DNA from 2 places in the Pseudomonas sp. LB3P81 genome. Region 1 is predicted to be linked to the other one. Evidence: riboswitches for the same ligand, from Rfam matches in the RefSeq annotation. Region 1 holds a riboswitch; the other holds the start of a gene.
The links. Region 1 has a riboswitch for cobalamin ahead of cobO (cob(I)yrinic acid a,c-diamide adenosyltransferase). Riboswitches for the same ligand answer to the same signal wherever they lie in the genome.

Region 1 (10,887 bases):
GATCGTCAGCGTGCGTTCACGGTCGCCGAATCCACCGAGCCAGGCGTCAGCGCTATCAGCCAGACCGTCGAGGTGCAACGCTCCGCTGAGCAACACCCAAACTGTCAGCAACAGTGCGGCATGCAGCAGCAACGGTGTGCCGAGCAACAGCCAATTCAGCGCCCACAAAATACCGCCAAACAGCAGCCCGACCAGTGGATAGAACAGTAGCGAGCGCCCCAATTCCTGCGGCGCCGGCATGCCCGGTAGACGAATCGGCAGACTGCTCAAAAATTGCAGGGCGATCCAGAACGGCAACATGTTCAGATCGCTTCCTTAAGTTTGACGCCGGGCTCTACGCTCAACGAAAACAGCGCACCATGCGCGACTTCAACGTTGAGCAATTGCTCACGAGGCAATCCCCGCGCCTGCGCCAGCAACAAACGCATGACGCCGCCATGGCTGACCAACAAAACACGTTCGCCCGCATAGGCCGTGTGCAACCGAGCAACGGCCGCCAATACCCGCGTCGAAAAATCCTCGACCCGCTCCCCTTGAGGTGGCGTAAACGAATAAGGGTTGGCCCAGAACAAACCCAACGCCTCGGCATCGGTTTCCATCAACGCCGCCGCGCTCTGCCCTTCCCACGCGCCGAAATGCAGTTCCTGCAGATCTTTATCCAGCTGCACCGGCAAACCCAGTTGCGCCCCGAGCTCTTCAGCGAATCGCGCACAGCGTTGCAACGGTGAACTGACCAGGCGATCCCAAGGCCCCTGATCGACCACCGCCGCGCGCATCTGCGCCCAACCTGTGTCGGTCAACGCATCGTCGAGACTGCCGCGCAGGCCGCCGCCGAGTTCGGTTTCGCCGTGGCGCAACAGGTCAAGGCGCAAGGTCATGCCGGACGATCCGCCACGGCCGCTTCGGCGAACGTCGCCATTTGTCCGTGAAGGTCGCACGCCAGGCGCAGCAGTGGCACGGCCAACGCGGCGCCGCTGCCCTCGCCCAGACGCAGACCGAGGTCCAGCAAGGGTTCGGCGTTCAGGGTTTCCAGCACGTGACGATGACCCGGCTCGGCGCCGCGATGACCGAACAACAGCCACTGGCGGCAATCAGGATTCAAGCGCACCGCCACCAACGCGGCGACGCTGCAAATGAATCCGTCCACCAGCACCGCGATACCTTCCTGGGCACACGCCAGATACGCGCCGACCAACGCAGCAATTTCGAAACCGCCGAGGTTGAATAGGGTTTGCAGCGCGTCGCCACGCTGAGCGCTGTGCAAGGCCAAAGCGCGCTCGATGACCTGAGCTTTATGGCTGACACCCGCCGCGTTCAGGCCGGAGCCCGGCCCGGTCAAGTGCACCACCGGGCAATCCAGCAATGCACAGGCCAACGCACTGGCCGCCGTCGTGTTGCCGATGCCCATCTCGCCGCCGATGAACAACTGCGCGCCCGCCGCGAGAGCACGCTGCACGCTGTCACGACCGGCCTGCAAGGCGAGTTCGCCCTGCGCTTGATTCATGGCCGCGCCTTCAACAAAATTCGCGGTGCCCGCGCCGATGTTCAAGTGCCGCACACCCGGCAGATTCAACGATGGCGTCACCGTGCCGAGGTCGACCACTTCAAGGGAAGCGCCGAGCTGGCGCGCCAACACACTGATCGCCGCGCCACCGCTGACGAAGTTGTGCAGCATCTGCCCGGTGACTTCCTGGGGAAACGCCGACACGCCTTCAGCGACGACGCCATGGTCACCGGCAAAAATAGCGATCCACAGCTGATCCAGGCTCGGCTTCACCTGCCCCTGCAACCCAGCCAATTGCACCGCCACCGACTCGAGCCGACCAAGGGAACCGGCGGGTTTGGTCAGCTGCTGTTGCCGCGCTTCAGCCTGTTCGACGGCTTGAGCGTCAGTCGGCTTGCACGGGTTCAGCCACCAGGATTGAGTCATAACGCAGTTCCTTTCAAAGTCAGGGGCAGGCCGGCGACGGTCAGGACGACTCGCTGACAGCGCTCGGCCAGAGCTTGATGCAGCCAACCGGCTTCATCGACGTAGCGGCGAGTCAATTCGCCCAGCGGCACGACACCCATTCCGGTCTCGTTGCTGACAAAAATGATTTCACCCGGCAATTCAGCCAGGCAGTCCAGCAAGGCTTCGCGCTCGGCAGTCAGTCGCTCGGTGTCGTCGAGCATCAGCAGATTGGTCATCCACAGGGTCAGGCAATCCACCAGCAGGCAACGATCGGCGCGGGCGGTTTCGCGCAGGACACGGGCGAGTTCAACGGGTTCTTCGATCAGCGCCCATTCGGCCGGACGACGGGCGCGGTGATGGGCGACCCGTTCGTTCATTTCACCGTCCAGCGGTTGGCTGGTGGCGATGTAGGTCACTTGGAGCTGACTGTCAGACGCGAGTTTCTCGGCCAGGCGACTTTTGCCGGAGCGGGCGCCGCCGAGGATCAGTTGCAGCATGGTTCATTCCTTAAAATCTTCGATGACTGTACCGGCCCCTTCGCGGGCAAGCCCGCTCCCACAGGTTCCGTGGGTGGATCAAAAATAGGTGAACAACTTCATTCCTTGTGGGAGCGGGCTTGCCCGCGAAGGGGCCGACACAACCACCTTAAATCCCGCAGAGCTCACGCAACAGCCGGGTATCCAGATGCTTCTCCACCAAATCCGCCAGCCGCTCGATATCGCGCTCACGCAACCCGTGGTAATCCACTTCCTGCACATCCTGCAAACCCGCCCAGCGCAACAGCGCACTGCATGCCGCCGGCGATTCGAACAGGCCATGCAGATAGGTGCCGAAAATCTGCCCATCGACACTTTGCGCACCATCGCAGCGGCCATCTTCCAACTGCACGGCGGCGTTTTCCAACGCGGGTCCGGTGGTCACGCCGGCGTGAATTTCATAACCGCTGACTTCAGCATTCTCCAGAGCCAAGCGCCCGCGCACATTGCGCAGTTGCTTCTCTTCTTCAAGCTGCGTTTCAAACGCCAACAAACCCAGACCGGCGCTGGAACCCGGTGCGCCTTCGAGGCCCAACGGGTCGTGGACCTGCTCGCCGAGCATCTGCAGACCACCGCAAATCCCCAACACTTTTCCACCGTAGCGCAGATGCCGGGCGATGGCGGTGTCCCAGCCATTGGCGCGCAAAAACGCGAGGTCGCTGCGCACGCTTTTCGAGCCGGGAAGAATGATCAGGTCGGCGGGCGGAATCGCCTGGCCGGGGCCGATGAATTGCAGGTCCACTTGCGGGTGCAGGCGCAGCGGATCGAAATCGGTGTGGTTGCTGATGCGCGGCAAGACCGGCACCACCACTTTGAGCACTTGATCGGCCTTGTCGGTCTGGCGCTGATCGATGCCGTCCTCGGCTTCCAGGTGCAGGTCCATCACGTACGGCAGAACGCCGATCACCGGTTTGCCGGTGCGCGCTTCCAGCCAGTCGAGACCCGGTTGCAGCAAGGCAATGTCGCCGCGAAAACGGTTGATGATGAAACCTTTGACCCGCGCTTGCTCGCTCGGCGACAACAGTTCCAGGGTGCCCACCAGATGCGCGAACACGCCGCCGCGATTGATGTCGGCGATCAGCACCACCGGGCAATCCACAGCTTCGGCGAAACCCATGTTGGCGATGTCGCCGGCGCGCAGATTGATCTCCGCCGGCGAGCCTGCACCCTCGACCATGACCAGCGGATACGCGGCGCTCAGCCGCGCATGGGAGGCCAGCACCGCTTGCATGGCGATGGTTTTATAGTCGTGATACGCGACCGCGTTCATCGTCGTGACGGCGCGGCCATGAATGATCACCTGAGCGCCAGTGTCGCTGTTGGGCTTGAGCAGCACCGGATTCATGTCGGTGTGCGGTTCGAGATGGGCGGCCTGAGCCTGCACCGCTTGCGCACGGCCGATCTCGCCACCGTCCGCGGTCACGGCACTATTGAGCGCCATGTTCTGAGGCTTGAACGGCACGACGCGTACGCCCTGACGCGTGCCCCAGCGACACAGCGCCGTTACCAGTGTGCTTTTGCCGGCGTCGGAGGTGGTGCCTTGCACCATCAACGTAGTCATCGAATTTCCTTGGCGTAGGCGTCGAACGCAAGATCGAGTCGGGTCCAGTCGGCCTCTTCGCCAGGCAGGCCGAAACGCAGGCTGCTGTTGTGGGTGAACAACCGCAGCAGAATGCCGTTCCGGGCCATGAACTCATGCAGTTCTTCGGCGCGTTCGGTGGTCAGCCACTGAAACAGGGCACAACTGCCCTGAGGTTTAAAACCATGTTTTTCCAGCAGCATCACCAGACGTTCGCTGGCTTGTTCGGTACGTACACGTTGCCTGGCGTGGCCTTCGGTATCCTGCAAACAGACTTGGCCCAGCACGCGAGTCGGTCCGCTGACGGCCCAGGGTCCGACTTGTTCGGCGAGCAGTTTGAGTAACTTGCGCTCCGCCAGCACAAACCCCAACCGCACACCGGCCAGACCAAAAAACTTGCCGAAAGAGCGCAGCACGATCAAGCCGACCTGATGGGCATACGGCGCCAGGCTCAGCTGTGGTGTGTTGTCCATGAACGCTTCGTCCACCACCAGCCAGCCACCGCGCTGGGCCAGTCTGGAATACCAGTCGAGCAGACGGCTCGGGGTCAGGCTCAGGCCGGTGGGATTGTTCGGGTTGACCACCACCAGCACGTCGAGGCTGTCGAGGAAGAAGTCGACCTCCTGCTCCAGCACTTCACGCACGATGTAACCGCTGCGGCGCCAGGCTTCGGCGTGCTCGGCGTAACACGGCGACAGCACGCCGACCTTGCCGACCCGGCGCAAGCGCGGCAGCAATTGGATCGCCATTTGCGAACCGGCCACCGGCAACACCTGCGCGGCGCCGTAGTATTCGCAGGCCGCCTGCTCCAGTCCGTCATCGGTTTCCGGCAAGCGCGCCCAGGCGCGCAACGGAATGTCCGGGACCGGAAACGGCCAGGGCGCGAGGCCGCTGGACAGGTCGAGCCAATCGGCTTCGGCGATACCGTATTCGAGCGCCGCCTTGCGCAACCGTCCACCGTGCTCAAGCATAGAATTCAGCCCCCACGCAGAGAATCAGCAGCCATAACCATACCCCGCGCCGGACCAATTGCCAGCCGCGGTCGATGGAGTCGGCGTCCGCCGGCGCGCCTTCGCCCAAGGGCGGACGCTGATGCAATTCACCGTGGTAAATCGCCGCCCCGCCCAACTCGACGCCCAGCGCACCGGCACCTGCGGCCATCACCGGACCGGCGTTCGGGCTGTCCCAGGTCGGGCCTTGTGAACGCCAGCATTTCAGCGCGAGACGGGTTTTCCCCAGCAGCGCGTAGGTCAATGCCACCAGTCGTGCAGGAATGTAGTTGAGCACGTCGTCGATCTTCGCCGCGGCCCAGCCGAAACGTTCGAAGCGCTCGTTGCGATAACCCCACATCGCATCCAGCGTATTGCTCAATCGGTAGAGCACCACGCCGGGCGCACCCGCGATCGCAAACCAGAACAGTGCGGCAAACACCGCGTCGCTGCCGTTCTCCAGGACGGATTCGGTGGCGGCGCGGGCGACTTCGGTTTGATCCAGTTCACTGGTCTGGCGGCTGACCAGGTAACCGACACGCTTGCGCGCTTCCTCCAGATCATCACTGCGCAGCGCCTTGGCAACCGGCTCGACGTGTTCACCGAGGCTACGCATACCGAGGGCGCAATAGAGCGCGAGAATCTCGACGATCCAGCCAACATAGGGTGCCCAGGAAAAAGCCGTGGCGAGCAAGGTCAGCGGTACGACCGCGATCACCCAAGCGGTAACGCCGTGACTGCGCCAGCCGCGTCCACCGCCGTTGAAACGTTGTTCGATGCGGTCGGCAAAACGGCCGAACGCCACCAGCGGATGCCAGCGTTTGGGTTCACCCAGCAGCGCATCCAGCGCAACCGCGGCGACACTCAACAACGCCACACTCATTGACTCACTCCCCAATAGTTTTCATACAGCAATTCGCTTAGCGGTCGCGCCTGCGCCCAGCCTTCGAGTACCAGCATCGGCGCCGGATAGAATTCCTTGACCGGCCCGAGACAAAGAATCGCCAAAGGCTTGGCCCCGGCGGGCAAACCCAGCAAGTCGGCCAGGACTTGCGGCTCGAATAAAGAGACCCACCCCATGCCCAGTCCTTCGGCACGGGAAGCCAGCCACAGGTTCTGGATCGCGCAGGACAACGAGGCCATGTCCATTTCCGGCAAGGTGCGGCGGCCGAAGATGTGGCGTTCGCGATCGTCCATCAACGCGGCGACCAACACCTCGGCACAGTCGTTGATGCCTTCGACTTTCAGTTTCATGAATTCGTCGGTGCGTTCGCCGAGGGCTTCGGCGGTGCGGATGCGCTCTTCTTCCACCAACAACTGGATCTTGCCGCGCAGGGCGCGATCGCTGATGCGGATGAATCGCCAGGGCTGCATCAGGCCGACGCTCGGCGCCTGGTGCGCGGCTTCAAGCAGGCGCCGGAGCAACTCGGGGTCGACGGTGCCGCCGCTGAAGTGGCGCATGTCGCGGCGTTCGGCGATGGCTCGGTAGACCGCTTCGCGTTCGGCCTGGCTGAATGCGTTGTCAGTCATGGCCTCTTCGCGAGCAAGCCCGCTCCCACAGTGGACTGCGTTTCTTCAGGCAACGCACTGACTAATGTGGGAGCGGCGGTGCGACGATTCGACTTGCTCGCGAAGGCGGCCTCAAGGTCCGGCACAAACAATGCGGCTACAGCAGCCGGATTGGACGGAAAATAGAAATGCACATAAGAAGCCGTCATCCGCCCCTCACGATAAACCGCCTCCGCCCCACGCCCGCCGTTAGGGCTGAGGCCACGGGCAATCGGCTCAAGTTCGGTACTGGTCAACGAATGGTGATAGGTGTGCCCACGGAGCGAACCCTCCGGCAATTCGACCGCCTGCAACGCCAGCGCCGCCAGCCGTTTCTGCATCACCGCATCCCCGGCCAGCAAGCCGACCAGCTCTGCGCGAGTGCCTTCGACATCGGTCAGCGAGTCGAGCAAATACAGCATGCCGCCACACTCGGCCAACAACGGTTTGCCCGCCGCGTGGTGAGCGCGGATGGCGTTGAGCATCGGGGTGTTCTGTGCCAGCGCCACATGGTGCAATTCCGGGTAGCCGCCCGGCAGATAGAGGCTGTCGGCCTCCGGCAACTGCGCGTCGCGGATCGGCGAGAAAAACAGCAGTTCGGCGCCCATGGCCCGCAGCAAATCCAGGCTCGCGCCGTAGGTGAATGCGAATGCTTCATCACGGGCCACGGCAATCCGCACACCGGCCAGCAACGGCTCGGCAGCGATGACATCAGGTGCAGCGAATTCCACGGCGGGTGGCAATGCGACTTCGCAACTGCTGGCCAAGGCATCCGCCGCCGCATCGAGGCGCAGATCAAGATCGTTCAGCTCGCTGGCCTGAACCAGACCGAGGTGCCGACTTGGCAATTCAATCCCGGTTTCCCGGGACAACGCGCCATACCAGCGCAGGCCTTCAGTGAGGCTGCCTTCAAGCAATTGCGCATGACGCAAGGTGCCGACGCGGTTGGCCAGCACCCCGGCAAACGGCAAGTCCGGCTGATACTTCGCCAACCCCAATGCCAGCGCACCGAACGTCTGCGCCATCGCCGTGCCGTCGATCACGGCGAGCACCGGCACACCAAAGTGTCGCGCCAGATCGGCGCTGGACGGCGTGCCGTCGAACAGCCCCATGACGCCTTCGATCAGGATCAGATCAGCTTCGCCGGCGGCTTCCCACAACAGCCGGCGACTTTCCTGCTCGCCGACCATCCACATGTCCAGCTGATACACCGGCGCACCGCTGGCGCGCTCGAGAATCATCGGGTCGAGAAAGTCCGGTCCGCATTTGAACACGCGAACCTTGCGCCCCTGATTGCGATGCAAACGGGCCAGCGCGGCGGTGACGGTGGTCTTGCCCTGACCGGAGGCCGGCGCGGCAATCAAGACCGCCGGGCAGTGACGGATGCTTTTCATAAAATAGTATTCACAGCTCGACGCCTTTTTGCGCTTTGATCCCGGCCTGGAAGGCGTGCTTGATGACGCCCATTTCAGTGACGGTGTCAGCCAGCTCGATCATCTCCGGCTTCGCGCCGCGACCGGTGACCACCACGTGCTGCATCGGCGGACGCGCCTGCAAGTCGCCGAGCACCTGATCGAGGTCGAGGTAACCGTGCTTGAGGGCGATGTTCAACTCATCGAGCACCACCAGACCGATCGACGGATCACGCAGCAGTTCACGGGAAACGGCCCACGCAGCTTCGGCGGCGGCGATGTCTCGTTGGCGGTCCTGGGTTTCCCAGGTAAAGCCCTCGCCCATCACATGAAAACGCACCTGCTCGGGGAAGCGGCGGAAGAACAGTTCTTCACCCGTGCTGTTGCGGCCCTTGATGAACTGCACCACGCCGCACTGCATGCCGTGACCCATGGAGCGGGCAAGCATGCCGAACGCCGAGCTGCTTTTGCCTTTGCCATTGCCGGTCAGCACCAGCAGCAGACCGCATTCATTTGGCGAGTTGGCGATGCGTTCGTCGATCACGGCTTTTTTTCGCAGCATGCGCGCCAGATGGCGTTCGTCACGATCGGGAGTATCAGTCATGGGGAGCTCTCCGTTGAGGCTGGATAACGGCGGGCAGGCACAAGAATAGACGGCAAGAAGCCTGGCATCGCCCACCGTGATGCCGCTGGATGGATCAGGCCGGTCTCCGGGCTCATGAGCGGCGTCACGCCTGACTGCGCGCCTTCCCATGTCGATATCGACACAGTGGCTCAAGGCGCAGTCTTCACACATTTACCGTTGCGGGGGCAGCGCCGGGATCGTGATTGTTCATGAATTGCACGAACGCACTCACCGGCTTCCCTGTTTCACTCTGTCGACCAAGGCCACAGAGCACCTGAAACAAGCCGCGAAGGTTAGAGGGTTGGGGGTGGAGCGTCAATTAAAGCCGGGACGCCGACGGGCGAATAATTGCCGTCTATCAATTAAACGACGTCAATCTTGTGCCACGCTTTCAGCAGTGATATCAAAGAGCCACAAACCCACATCACAATAACAAGGGTAAGCCACATGCAAGGCATGATTATCAGCAATCCGAAGCTGGAATTCCTGCGTCCGGTACTCGAACGCTGGTTTGACTGTATCGACCGCTACAACGCGGTGCGCGGCGATAACGACATGCCTTACTGGTACGACGAAAAAGCCAACCTCGGCTTGCTCTCGGCCGCCGCGTGGATGGCGGAAATGGTCACGCTGCAACACACACCGACCCGTAAACAGAACGAAGAAGGCGAACGCAACGCCCGCGCCGACCTGTTCATCGCCACCCGCGAAGAGCGCGCCTACCTTCAAGCCACGCAGCGCTGGCCACGGGTCAACAGCCTGAACCTGACACAAGCGCTGGCCGACATCACCAGCGACGCCAGGCGCATCAGTTACGTCAGCGACCTGAAACTCGGCTGCCTGTTCGTTGCACCGCAAAAAGCCCAGCACGGCGCTACCCCGGAAGAACTCCAGGACATGGTCGACGACCTGCAAAAGGAACACACCTGCGCCGCCGCCTGGTATTTCCCCTACGCCTACCGCAAGTTGCGCAACGAAGTCGGCCACTATCACCCCGGCATTGCCGTGCTGTTCAAGGAAGCTCGCGGCTGACCGGTTGAACCATCGCGGGTTTGCGCGTCTCTATTGATCAGGTCACTGCATTTATAGGGAAGATCAGCATGCACAAGCGCCAGCTCGTTCTCGTCATCGCCCTCGCCGGAGGGCTCGCCGCCTGCGGTGAAACCTCTACCCTGCAAGTCTCCGACGGCACCGGCCCGTCGCCCAAATTGCCAGAACCGAACAAAACCCTGATCCCGACGGTGAACATCGCCCCGGCGATCGGCTGGCCGGACGGTGCGAAACCCACCGCCGCAGCGGGCACTCAGGTGGCCGCGTTCGCCGAAGGCCTCGATCACCCGCGCTGGCTGTATGTGCTGCCGAACGGTGACGTGCTCGTCGCCGAAACCAACGCACCGCCCAAACCCGACGATGGCAAAGGCGTTAGAGGCTGGGTGATGAAGAAAGCCATGGGCCGCGCGGGTGCCGGCGTACCCAGCCCGAACCGCATTACGCTGTTGAGGGACAAGGACCACGACGGCATCGCCGAAACCCGCACGGTGTTTCTGGAAAACCTCAATTCGCCCTTCGGCATGACCCTGGTCGGCAATGACCTGTATGTCGCCGACACCGACCGCTTGCTGCGTTTTCACTATGAGAATGGCGACACGGTAATCAAGTCACAGCCGATCAAAGTGGTTGATCTGCCGGGCGGCACACTGAATCACCACTGGACCAAAAATGTCATCGCCAGCAAGGACGGCAGCAAGCTGTACGTCACGGTGGGCTCCAACAGCAACGTCGCCGAAAACGGCATGGATCAGGAAGAAGGTCGCGCGGCGATCTGGGAAGTGGATCGCGCCACCGGCAATCACCGGATCTTCGCCTCCGGCCTGCGCAACCCCAATGGCATGGCGTGGGAACCGCAGAGCGGCGCTTTGTGGACGGCCGTCAACGAGCGGGATGAAATCGGCAGCGACCTGGTGCCGGACTACATCACTTCCGTGAAGGACGGCGGGTTCTACGGCTGGCCGTTCAGTTATTACGGCCAGCACGTCGACATTCGCGTCGAGCCGCAAAACCCGGACCTGGTCGCCAAGGCTATCGCGCCAGACTACGCCGTCGGCCCGCATACCGCGTCACTGGGCCTGACGTTTGCTGAAGGCAACACGCTGTCGGCGCAATTCAAGGAAGGCGCCTTCATCGGCCAGCATGGTTCGTGGAACCGCAAGCCGCACAGTGGTTACAAAGTGATTTTCGTGCCATTCA
Region 2 (10,887 bases), 960 kb from region 1:
TGGCTCGCTACGGTGAACTCAACGCCAAGCCCGATCCGATCAACCGCTGCGACGGGGCGTATTGCTCGCGGCCAAATATCGATCCGGCATTGCAGAGTACCGAGCAGGCGCTCAGCCGCCTGACCTCGCGTCCTGCTGCCGGGCTGAAAGTCATCGATCAGTTGCCGGAAGCAACAATGCTGCGTATTGAAACGGCGAGCGGCAAGCGTGAGGTATACAGCCTGTTGCGCAACCGCGCGCACAGCAACGTGGCGTTCCTGCTGGGCGAGTCGCTGCGTTACCAGCCGGGGCTCGACACGCTCACCCTATTCCCCGGCGTACTCAGCAGCTATCCGAACTTCATGTTCAACATTCCCGCCGAGCAGGTGCCAGCGTTTGTGGAGGCGATGGAAAATGCCAGGGACGCCAACCGTTTCGAGAAAATCGTCGAGCGCTGGGGGATTCGCCGCAGCCATCCGCAGTTCTGGTTCTACTTCCATGACCTGAGCAAGTACGTCCAAGAAACCGACCCGGTGGAAGAGGGCGTGCTGGACATGAACCGGTACGAGAATCTCTGAATCCCCCCTATCTAACGTAGGAGCGAAGCTTGCTCGCGAAGGTGTATCAGCTACATACATGTTTCCTGACACACCTTCGCGAGCAAGCTTCGCTCCTACATTAGGCAGGGGGATTGTCGTAATCTTTCCCGACAAAAATACTGGGACTTTGTGCGGCGCGATGATTGGCGTAAACTGCGCCCAAGCCTGCGAGGAGTTTCCATGACCGCTATTACCATCACCGACGCCGCCCACGATTACCTGGCTGATCTGCTTTCCAAGCAGAACACCCCGGGCATCGGCATCCGCGTCTTCATCACCCAGCCTGGCACTCAGTACGCCGAAACCTGCATTGCCTATTGCAAGCCGGGCGAAGAAAAACCCGAAGATACCGCGCTGGGGCTGAAAAGCTTCACTGCTTACATCGACTCGTTCAGCGAAGCTTTCCTGGACGACGCGGTTGTTGACTACGCCACCGACCGCATGGGCGGCCAACTGACCATCAAGGCGCCAAACGCCAAAGTCCCGATGGTCAACGCCGACAGCCCGGTCAACGAGCGCATCAACTACTACCTGCAAACCGAGATCAACCCGGGGCTCGCCAGCCACGGCGGTCAAGTCAGCCTGATCGATGTGGTCGACGATGGTATCGCCGTGTTGAAGTTCGGCGGCGGTTGCCAAGGCTGCGGCCAGGCGGACGTCACCCTGCGTGAAGGCATCGAGCGCACCTTGCTCGAGCGCATTCCCGAGCTCAAGGGGGTTCGTGACGTGACCGACCATACGCAGAAAGAAAACGCCTACTACTAAGGTGTTCGCTGCGACATAAAAAACGGCACTGTGGCGAGGGAGCTTGCTCCCGCTCGATTGCGAAGCAATCGCAAAGCAGCTAATGCATTCTCCCGTGATGAATGCGTTAGCTGATGTTGGGACCGCTCCGCGGTCCAGCGGGAGCAAGCTCCCTCGCCACAGGTGCTTTAGGGCCGATACAAATGTGCATGCCCCGCGCGATACAGCGATGACTCGCTGAAATGATCGCTTCCTAGCACCCGCCCCACCAGAATCAACGCCGTTCGACGAAACCCTTTCGCCTCAACCTTCCCGGCAATATCCGCCAGCGTCCCCACCACCCAGTCCTGATCCGGCCATGTCGCCCGGTGGATCACCGCAATCGGACAGTCCGCGCCGTAATGCGGCAGCAATTCAACCAGGATTTTCTCCAGATGATTGACCCCAAGGTGAATCGCCATGGTCGCCCCATGCTGCGCCAGACTCCCCAGTTCTTCACCGGCGGGCATCGCAGTCTTGTCGGCGTAGCGAGTCAGAATCACGCTCTGTGACACGTCCGGCAACGTCAGCTCCGCGCCCAAAAGCGCCGCACAGGCCGCCGTGGCGGTGACACCGGGAATGATTTCAAACGGAATGTCGAGTTCACGCAGGTAGCGAATCTGCTCGCCAATCGCACCATAAAGGCTTGGGTCGCCGGAATGCACCCGCGCCACATCATGGCCATTGGCGTGGGCGGTCTTGATCAGTTCGATGATCTGTTTCAGGTGCAGTTCGGCGCTGTTGACCACCTGTACGGCGCAATGTCCTTCAAGTACGGCGGCGGGCACCAGGGAGCCGGCGTAGATGATCACTGGGCAGCTGCGGATCAGGCGCTGGCCTTTAACGGTGATCAGTTCCGGGTCGCCGGGACCTGCGCCAATGAAGTAGACGGTCATCGTCGTTTCCTGTCAGAAAAAGGGTCTGGGCAAAGCTTCAGATGAAGATTGCTCATGATCGAAGGCGGGGATTATCGAGGATTTTACGCAGTGCCGGCCAATGCCAGGGTGGCCTGGGCGTATTTTTGTCGCAAGATCAGCAGTTTTGCCGGTGCCTGAGCCAGTTGTTCAGCGAGGGCGAGGGCGGCACTTTCCGCTACGCCATAGCAGCCGGTGCGTTCAAAAGCGATGTCCGAGCGGTGGCTGAGTCTTGATTGATAACCGGCCAGTTGTTCACTGCTGAAGTACATCAAGGGCAGCGCAAGTTGTGCGGCGAGCTCGATCAGGCCGGGTTCGTCGCGCTTCAGGTCGATGCTGGCCAGGGCCTTGATCTGGTGAAGTTCGATTTGATGCGCCTGTAACGCCTGATCGAGTAACGCCCGCAACGTGCTGACAGGGCAGCCGCGCTGGCAGCCCAGGCCGACCACTAGAGTCGGCGCTGCGTCAGTATCCGTCATGCGTGGTATTGGCCATCGCTTTTGCGGCGAAACAACCAGGCGCTGACCAGGCCCAGGGCCAGCCAGAACGCCACGTTGGTCAGCTGCGAAGCGATTTTGAACTGCGCTTCCAGGGCTTGCGGCGCGAGCATCGAGTGCACTTCCGGTTGCGGCGCGCCGATGACGTGAGGAACGGCGAGAATCGCCACGCCAAGAATCTTCATCAGCCAGTGACGACTGAACACGATCAGCGCGATGCCAACAGCGGTAGACGCTGCAGTGCCGATCCACCAGATTTGCCGTTGGGCCAGATCCGCCGCGGCAGTGCCGGGCAATTCAGGCGGCAGGCCGAGGGTCGGTGCCAGCACGAACGTCGCGTAACCGGCCAGGCCCCAAAGCAGACCCTGAGAGGTTTTGGTCGGCGCACGCAAGGTGTAGAGGCCGGCGAGCATCAGCGCGAAACCCACTGCAACCACCAGGTTGCCGCCCGTGGTGGACAGCACGCGCTGCCAGCCGTCTTCCGGTTCCCAGGCTTTGGCGTCGTGGGTATGAGCGGCGGCACCGGCGGCATGTTGGTGAACCTCAACAGCAGCAGGTTCTGATTTTTCGTAGGTTTCCGCCTGCAGAATCAGCGGAGCGACCCAGAAGCTTTGCAGCAGGGTCAGCAACAGGGCGGCCAGCAGCCCGGTGAAACCTGCGGTTTGCGCAATACGCTTGATCATGTCGGCAGGTCTCAATGGCACGGGAAGGCGGAGCTGTGACGGGTATCGTGCGCGGCGTTGTGCACCGCTTCGATGTGCGAGAAACCGGCGAAATACACCAGGCACGCGCCCAGGATCGACGCACAGACGGCGGCGGTCAGGCGTTGAGCCAAGGTTGTAGTGGTGGTGCTGGCGGATGTGTGGCCGGTGCTGCTGATGATCGACATGGCGCTTCCCTCTGGTCTGTCAGCGGGTGAATAGAGCGCATGGAAGATCCCCGCGAATCGGGCTCGCAGAGATTCAAACAGCGCCCGCCCACCGCGGGTTTGTTATTCAGTGAACGTAATCGTCACTTTGTGTTGCGGGCCGGTCTCCGGGCTCGCGAGGGGCTTGGGCGTCAGCCGAAACCTGCAAGCGTCACCTTCCCATGCCGAACTGCTGGCACAGTGGATCTGACGCTTCGCTCGCTTACCGTTGCGGGGGCAGCACCGGACTGACATGGCTTTGAGTAAAGCACATGATTCACCGGTTTCCCGTTTCACCCTGTGAGGGGCACCCGTAACAAGGTATGTAGGAGAGCATGGGCGGGGGTTGGGCGTCAATTGGCAGGGGTTCTCAATTGGAACTGAATGATGATTCTACGGACATTGACCCGCTTCGACACCATGCGTAGCCTTGCGCTTTCGAGGTTCTTCGGCATTTGCCGAAGCTAAGAAGGGAACGCGGTCGATGCCGCGGCTGCCCCCGCAACTGTGAACGGTGATGTTCGCTGCCACGCCACTGCACGCTCCAGCCCTGGAGCCCGCGGGAAGGCGCAGCAAACGCCAGTCTAGCGACAGGCACACCGTCAGCCAGGAGACCTGCCTCGACACGAATTCTCACTACAACCGGGCGGGGTGATCCGGTGGCGAAATCTTCCGCGCGCCTGCCTGTGCAGCAGCGGTCGTCGTCCCGTATGCCCGCCACCTTGCCAAAGGGCATCCGATGAAAACACTGGCCAAACTCCCCGTCACCATCGTTACCGGTTTCCTCGGCTCGGGCAAAACCACCTTGCTGCGGCACATGCTCGACAACGCTCAGGGCCGCCGCATCGCGGTGATCGTCAACGAGTTCGGTGAGCTGGGCATCGACGGCGAAATCCTCAAGCAGTGCTCCATCGGTTGCACCGAAGAAGAAGCCAACGGTCGGGTCTACGAACTGGCCAACGGCTGCCTGTGCTGCACCGTTCAGGAAGAATTCTTCCCGGTGATGCGCGAACTGGTCGCCCGTCGCGGCGACCTCGATCACATCCTCATCGAAACTTCGGGTCTGGCCCTGCCAAAGCCTTTGGTTCAAGCCTTCCAGTGGCCGGAAATCCGCAGCGCCTGCACGGTTGATGCGGTCATCACCGTGGTCGACAGCCCGGCCGTCGCCGCCGGCACTTTCGCTGCCTTCCCGGATCAGGTCGACGCCCAACGCAAACTCGACCCGAACCTGGACCACGAATCGCCACTGCACGAGCTGTTCGCCGACCAACTGGCCAGCGCCGACCTGGTGATCCTCAACAAGGCCGACCTGATCAGCCCGGAAGACCTCGCCCGCGTACGCCTGGAAGTCGCCGAAGAACTGCCACCAGCGGTGAAAGTCATCGAAGCCAGCAGCGGCCGTCTGCCACTGGACGTGCTGATCGGCCTCGGCGCCGGCTCCGAAGAGCACATCGACAGCCGTCACAGCCATCACGATCACCATCATGAAGGTGAAGATGACCACGATCACGACGCCTTCGACTCCATTTCCATCGAACTGCCCCAAGCCGACGAAAGCCTGCTGCTGGACGCGCTGACCCAGCTGGTGGTCAAGCACGGCATCCTGCGTGTCAAAGGCTTCGCCGCCATCCCGAACAAACCGATGCGCCTGCTGATCCAGGGCGTGGGCACGCGATTCGACAAGCATTTCGACCGTCAGTGGGGCGCCGATGAAGCGCGCACCACGCGTCTGGTGTTGATCGGTCAGGAGCTGGACGCCGCGCAACTCGAAGCGCAATTGCGCGCCGCGCTCAGCGTTTAACCCATGCACCTGCTCAGGACCCAGCCCGGCGGTTTCGTCTCGGATGACAACATTGCCGACCTTGGACAAACCCCCGCCGAGCTGGTGATCCTGTGCAGCGGCGATTCCAGTCTGGCGTTGCTCGCCGAAGCGGCGCAGCAATTGCCCGACGACTACCCGAGCGTGCGCCTGGCCAACCCGATGCAGGTGCAGAATCACGCGTCGGTCGACTTGTACGTCGATGAAGTGCTGCGCCACGCCAAGGTGATTTTGATCTCGCTGCACGGCGGCATCGCGTATTGGCGTTACGGCGTCGAGCGTCTGGTCGAGCTTTCGCAGCGCGGCGTGCAGCTGATTCTGGTGCCCGGCGATGATCGCCCGGACCCGGAGCTCAGCGACCTGAGCACGGTGATACCTGAAGACCGTGATCGGCTCTGGCATTACTTGCGTCAGGGCGGCATGGCCAACGCTCTCGATCTGTTTCGCTGCCTCGCCAATCGCTGGCTGAATCGCGATTATGCGTGGGCCGAACCGCAAACCTTGCCGCGCACCGCGATCTACCACCCGCAAAAAAGCCCCGCAACATTGAGTGATTGGCAAGCCGACTGGCAGGCCGGTCAACCGGTGGCGGCGGTGCTGTTTTACCGCTCGCATTTGCAGGCGGCGAACACCGCGTTCATTGATGTTTTCTGCCAACGTTTGCAAGCGGCGGGGTTGAACCCGTTGCCGATTGCCGTGGCCAGTTTGAAGGAGCCCGGCTGCCTGACGGTGGTCGAGGACTGGCTGGATGAAGCCTGCGCCTCGGTGATTCTCAACACCACCGGTTTCGCCCAGTCCAGCCCCGAAACGCCGCATTTGCGACCGTTTCGCCGCAATATCCCGGTCATTCAGGCGATCTGCGCCCAGGACAACGAACCCGGCTGGCGTGCCAGCGAGCAAGGCCTCGGCCCGCGGGATCTGGCGATGCACATCGCGCTGCCCGAACTGGACGGGCGGATCATCAGCCGCCCGATCAGCTTCAAGGACCTGGCGTGGCGCAGCGAGCGCAGTCAGTCCGATGTGGTCTGCTATCGGCCACAACCGGAGCGCATGGATTTTGTCGCCGAACTGGCGCGGCGCTGGATCGAACTGGCGCGGGTGCCGAACAGCGAAAAACGCATTGCGCTGATCCTCGCCAATTACCCGACACGCGACGGTCGCATTGGCAATGGCGTCGGTCTCGATACACCTGCCGCCGCGTTGAATATCCTCCGAGCGTTGCACGCAGAAGGTTATCCGCTGCCCGCCGAACTGCCGGGCAGCGGCACCGCGTTGATCCAGCAATTGCTCGGCGGTGTCAGCAACGACCTCGATACCCTCGACCAGCGTCCGTGTCATCAAAGCCTGGCACTGGACGACTACAACCTGATGTTCAACGCCTTGCCCGAGGCCAACCGCCAGGCCGTGCTGGAACGCTGGGGCACGCCGGAAAGCGATCCGATGTTCCGCGGCGGACGGATGATGATTGCCGGGCTGCGTTTCGGCCTGACCTTCATCGGCATTCAACCGGCGCGGGGTTATCAGGTTGATCCGAGTGCGGTGTATCACGACCCCGATCTGGTGCCGCCCCACGGCTATCTGGCGTTCTACTTCTGGTTGCGTAACACCTACGGCGCCCATGGCGTGATCCACGTCGGCAAGCACGGCAACCTTGAATGGCTGCCGGGCAAAGGCGTCGGGCTGTCGGAAAGCTGCTGGCCGGACGCGTTGCTCGGGCCGCTGCCAAACATCTATCCGTTTATCGTCAACGATCCGGGCGAGGGCGCCCAGGCCAAGCGTCGCACGCAAGCGGTGATCATCGATCACCTGATGCCACCGCTGACTCGCGCCGAAACGTATGGCCCGCTGCGTAATCTCGAGCTGTTGGCCGACGAATATTACGAAGCGCAATTGCTTGATCCGCGTCGTGCCCGGGAGTTGCAACGCGACATCCTGCAACTGGTGCGCGACACGCACATCGACCGCGAGCTGCAACTGGACGAGAAGCTCGACAGCGATGCTGATGCGGCGATCTGGTTACCGCGTCTGGATACTTATTTATGCGATTTGAAGGAATCGCAGATTCGCGATGGCCTGCATGTGTTCGGCGAGTCGCCGACCGGACGTTTGCGCATCGATACGTTGCTGGCCTTGTTGCGCATTCCGCGTGGCGATGGGCGAGGGGCGCAATCGAGTTTGTTGCGGGCGTTGGCGAAGGCGTTCGGATTGGGTTTCGATCCGCTGGATTGTGCGTTAGCCGAGCCTTGGACCGGGCCGCGCCCGGCTGAATTGCAGCGCGTCGCTGATGAAGTCTGGCGCACGGCCGGTGACACACGCGAACGCCTTGAACTGTTCGCCGCGCAACTGATCTCGCAAGTATTAAATGCCAATCCCGAACCCTGTGGGAACATACCTTTGTGGCGAGGGGATTTATCCCCGTTGGACTGCGCAGCAGTCCCATTTTCCGGGGCCGCTTCGCGACCCAACGGGGATAAATCCCCTCACCACAAAAGCCCGCTCCCACACGAGGCAGGCTGGTCTGATGTGCAAGCCATCCTCGACAACCTGCGCCAAGTGGTCGCGCCACGACTGGACGCCTGCGGCCCGGCCGAAATGCGCGGTCTGCTCGACGCCCTCAGCGGTCGTTTCGTCCCGGCCGGCCCTAGCGGCGCGCCAAGTCGTGGACGCCTGGACGTGCTGCCCACTGGGCGCAATTTCTACTCGGTGGACGTGCGCAACCTGCCGACCACCACCGCGTGGCGCATCGGTTTCCAGTCGGCGAACCTGATTCTTGAGCGGCACTTGCAGGATCACGGTGATCACCTGCGCCAGCTCGGCCTGTCGGTCTGGGGCACCGCGACCATGCGCACCGGCGGCGATGACATCGCGCAAGCCATGGCGCTGATGGGCGTGCGGCCGGTCTGGGCGACGGGCAGTCAGCGCGTCGATGATTTTGAAATCCTGCCGCTGAGTGTGCTGGACCGTCCGCGGGTCGACGTGACTTTGCGCGTGTCCGGGTTCTTCCGTGATGCGTTTGCCAATCTGATCCGCCTGTTCGACGCCGCCGTGCAAGCGGTCGCCGCGCTGGATGAACCGGACGATCTCAATCCATTGGCCGCCAAGGTCCGCGCCGAGCGTGAAACGCTGCTGCAATCGGGGCTCGATGAGGAGGCGGCCAGGCGGCAGGCCGGTTGGCGAATCTTCGGCGCGAAACCCGGTGCTTATGGCGCGGGTGTGCAGGGCGCCATTGATGGGCGCCTGTGGCAAAGCCGCGACGACCTCGCCGAGGTGTACCTGAACTGGGGCGGCTACGCTTACGGCGGTACGGACGAAGGCACCGCCGCCCGCGAACAGTTCGCCCAGCGCCTGAGCCAGGTTCAGGCCGTGCTGCAAAACCAGGACAACCGCGAGCATGACTTGCTCGATTCCAACGACTACTACCAGTTCCAGGGCGGCATGCTCGCCGCCGTGGAAAGTCTGAGCGGCGAAGCGGCGGCCAGTTACCATGGCGATCACAGTCAGCCGGACTTGCCAAAAATCCGCACGTTGAAGGAAGAATTGAACCGGGTGATCCGCTCGCGGGCGGCCAATCCGAAGTGGATCGACGGCGTGAAGCGCCACGGCTACAAAGGTGCGTTTGAACTGGCGGCGACGGTCGATAACCTGTTCGCCTTCGACGCGACGACACAACTGATCGACGATCACCAGTACGCGTTGCTGGCGGATGCTTATTTGCTGGACCCGGCGACGCGGGAGTTTGTTCGCGAACATAATCCGCATGCCTTGCGCGACATGACCGAACGGATGCTGGAAGCGCAGCAGCGCGGGATGTGGAAGGAACCGGGTGAGTACCGCGAGGCGCTGGAGAATTTGTTACTGGACATAGAAGAAGACAGCTAACTGTTGAACGCAGGGCAGCTGTGGCGAGGGAGCTTGCTCCCGCTCGGCTGCGAAGCAGTCGTAAAACCTGAAAATGCTGTGTGTCAGATTTTTTTTTGGGGCCGCTACGCAGCCCAGCGGGAGCAAGCTCCCTCGCCACAGAGTAATAGCCGACCATGAACGAGTATTGAAGATGACCGACACCCCCCATTTCCCGCTCTCCGCCGTGGTCGGCGCCGACGACTTGAAACTCGCCCTGTACCTCACCGCTATCGACCCGAAAATCGGCGGCGTGCTGATCGAAGGCCCGCGCGGCATGGCCAAATCCACCCTGGCCCGAGGCCTCGCGGACCTGCTCGCCAGCGGTCAATTCGTTACGTTGCCGCTTGGTGCCACGGAAGAGCGCCTGGTCGGCACCCTCGACCTCGACGCGGCCCTGAGCGAAGGTCGTGCGCAGTTTTCTCCCGGCGTATTGGCCAAGGCTGACGGCGGTGTGCTTTACGTCGATGAAGTCAATCTGCTGCCCGATCATCTGGTCGACCTGCTGCTCGACGTCGCCGCCAGCGGCACCAACCTGATCGAGCGCGACGGCATTTCCCACCGGCATTCAGCGAAGTTCGTGCTGATTGGCACGATGAACCCGGAAGAGGGTGAGCTGCGACCGCAATTGCTCGACCGCTTTGGATTGAACGTGGCGCTCAGTGGCCATACCGCACCGGCCCAACGTGGTCAGATCATCCGCCGGCGTCTGGATTTCGACAGCGATCCGCAACGGTTCTGCGCCGAGTGGGAAAGTCATCAACAGTCCCTGCGTGAACGTTGCGAGTACGCGCGCAGCACACTGGCGAGCATCCCCCTCGACGATGAAGCGTTGGCACAGATTACCGAGCGCTGCTTTGCCGCCGGTGTCGATGGCCTGCGCGCCGACCTGGTCTGGCTGCGTGCCGCCCGTGCCCATGCGGCGTGGCGGGGTGCGAGCGCCATTGCCGAGGCCGATATCGACGCGGTCGCTGAATTCGCCTTGCGTCACCGTCGTCGCGAACAATCGCCGCCGGCGCCGCACCAGGCCCAGCAACCCGCACCCCACCACTCCAACCCGAGCGAAGGCCAGGGCCAGTGGGGCGAGATGCCTGCCCAGGCGCTGCCGGTCGGAGCCCGGCGTGAAGTGCCGAGCTGGCCAAAAAAGCCCTAGGCATTCGCCCTCGATCTGATGCGGGGGCGAATGCCAGACCCCGTGCCGGACAGCTGGCCAACGGCAAACAGGGTAAACGTCAGGCCGCCCGCAGCGGCTCGATCGACTGGCCCGGCACCTTGCTCAATGGCCGTCCTCGTCAACGGCAGGATCTCCTGTTTCAGGTGCGCACCCGTTCGCCCCACGAACTGTGGCTGGTGATCGTCGACGCCTCGGCCTCGACGCGCCGCCACCAGGCATTGAGCGATGCCAAGGGTTTGTTGGCGCAACTGTTCGACGACGCTTACCGCCAGCGCGCGCGCCTGGCGTTGTTGACGGCCAGCGGTCATGCACCAGCGT

Region 2: another riboswitch for cobalamin. It lies ahead of cobW (cobalamin biosynthesis protein CobW); the one in region 1 lies ahead of cobO (cob(I)yrinic acid a,c-diamide adenosyltransferase).

The regions. Positions count from the first base shown of each region.
Region 1 covers NZ_JBUBVG010000001.1:1,620,397-1,631,283, forward strand. Annotated here, with positions in the region: gene ACYZTL_RS07440 (adenosylcobinamide-GDP ribazoletransferase) at 1-300, opposite strand, end outside; gene cobC (alpha-ribazole phosphatase family protein) at 303-878, opposite strand; gene cobT (nicotinate-nucleotide--dimethylbenzimidazole phosphoribosyltransferase) at 875-1,930, opposite strand; gene cobU (bifunctional adenosylcobinamide kinase/adenosylcobinamide-phosphate guanylyltransferase) at 1,927-2,448, opposite strand; gene ACYZTL_RS07460 (cobyric acid synthase) at 2,597-4,048, opposite strand; gene cobD (threonine-phosphate decarboxylase CobD) at 4,045-5,037, opposite strand; gene cbiB (adenosylcobinamide-phosphate synthase CbiB) at 5,030-5,938, opposite strand; gene bluB (5,6-dimethylbenzimidazole synthase) at 5,935-6,585, opposite strand; gene ACYZTL_RS07480 (cobyrinate a,c-diamide synthase) at 6,582-7,997, opposite strand; gene cobO (cob(I)yrinic acid a,c-diamide adenosyltransferase) at 8,008-8,619, opposite strand; cobalamin riboswitch at 8,700-8,933, opposite strand; gene ACYZTL_RS07490 (hypothetical protein) at 9,088-9,672, shown strand; gene ACYZTL_RS07495 (PQQ-dependent sugar dehydrogenase) at 9,741-10,887, shown strand, end outside.
Region 2 covers NZ_JBUBVG010000001.1:656,965-667,851, reverse strand. Annotated here, with positions in the region: gene ACYZTL_RS03030 (fatty acid cis/trans isomerase) at 1-557, shown strand, start outside; gene nfuA (Fe-S biogenesis protein NfuA) at 759-1,343, shown strand; gene cobM (precorrin-4 C(11)-methyltransferase) at 1,511-2,257, opposite strand; gene ACYZTL_RS03015 (cobalamin biosynthesis protein) at 2,341-2,754, opposite strand; gene ACYZTL_RS03010 (CbtA family protein) at 2,751-3,455, opposite strand; gene ACYZTL_RS03005 (CbtB domain-containing protein) at 3,467-3,661, opposite strand; cobalamin riboswitch at 3,782-4,009, opposite strand; cobalamin riboswitch at 4,104-4,316, shown strand; gene cobW (cobalamin biosynthesis protein CobW) at 4,419-5,480, shown strand; gene cobN (cobaltochelatase subunit CobN) at 5,484-9,377, shown strand; gene ACYZTL_RS02990 (ATP-binding protein) at 9,550-10,548, shown strand; gene ACYZTL_RS02985 (vWA domain-containing protein) at 10,668-10,887, shown strand, end outside.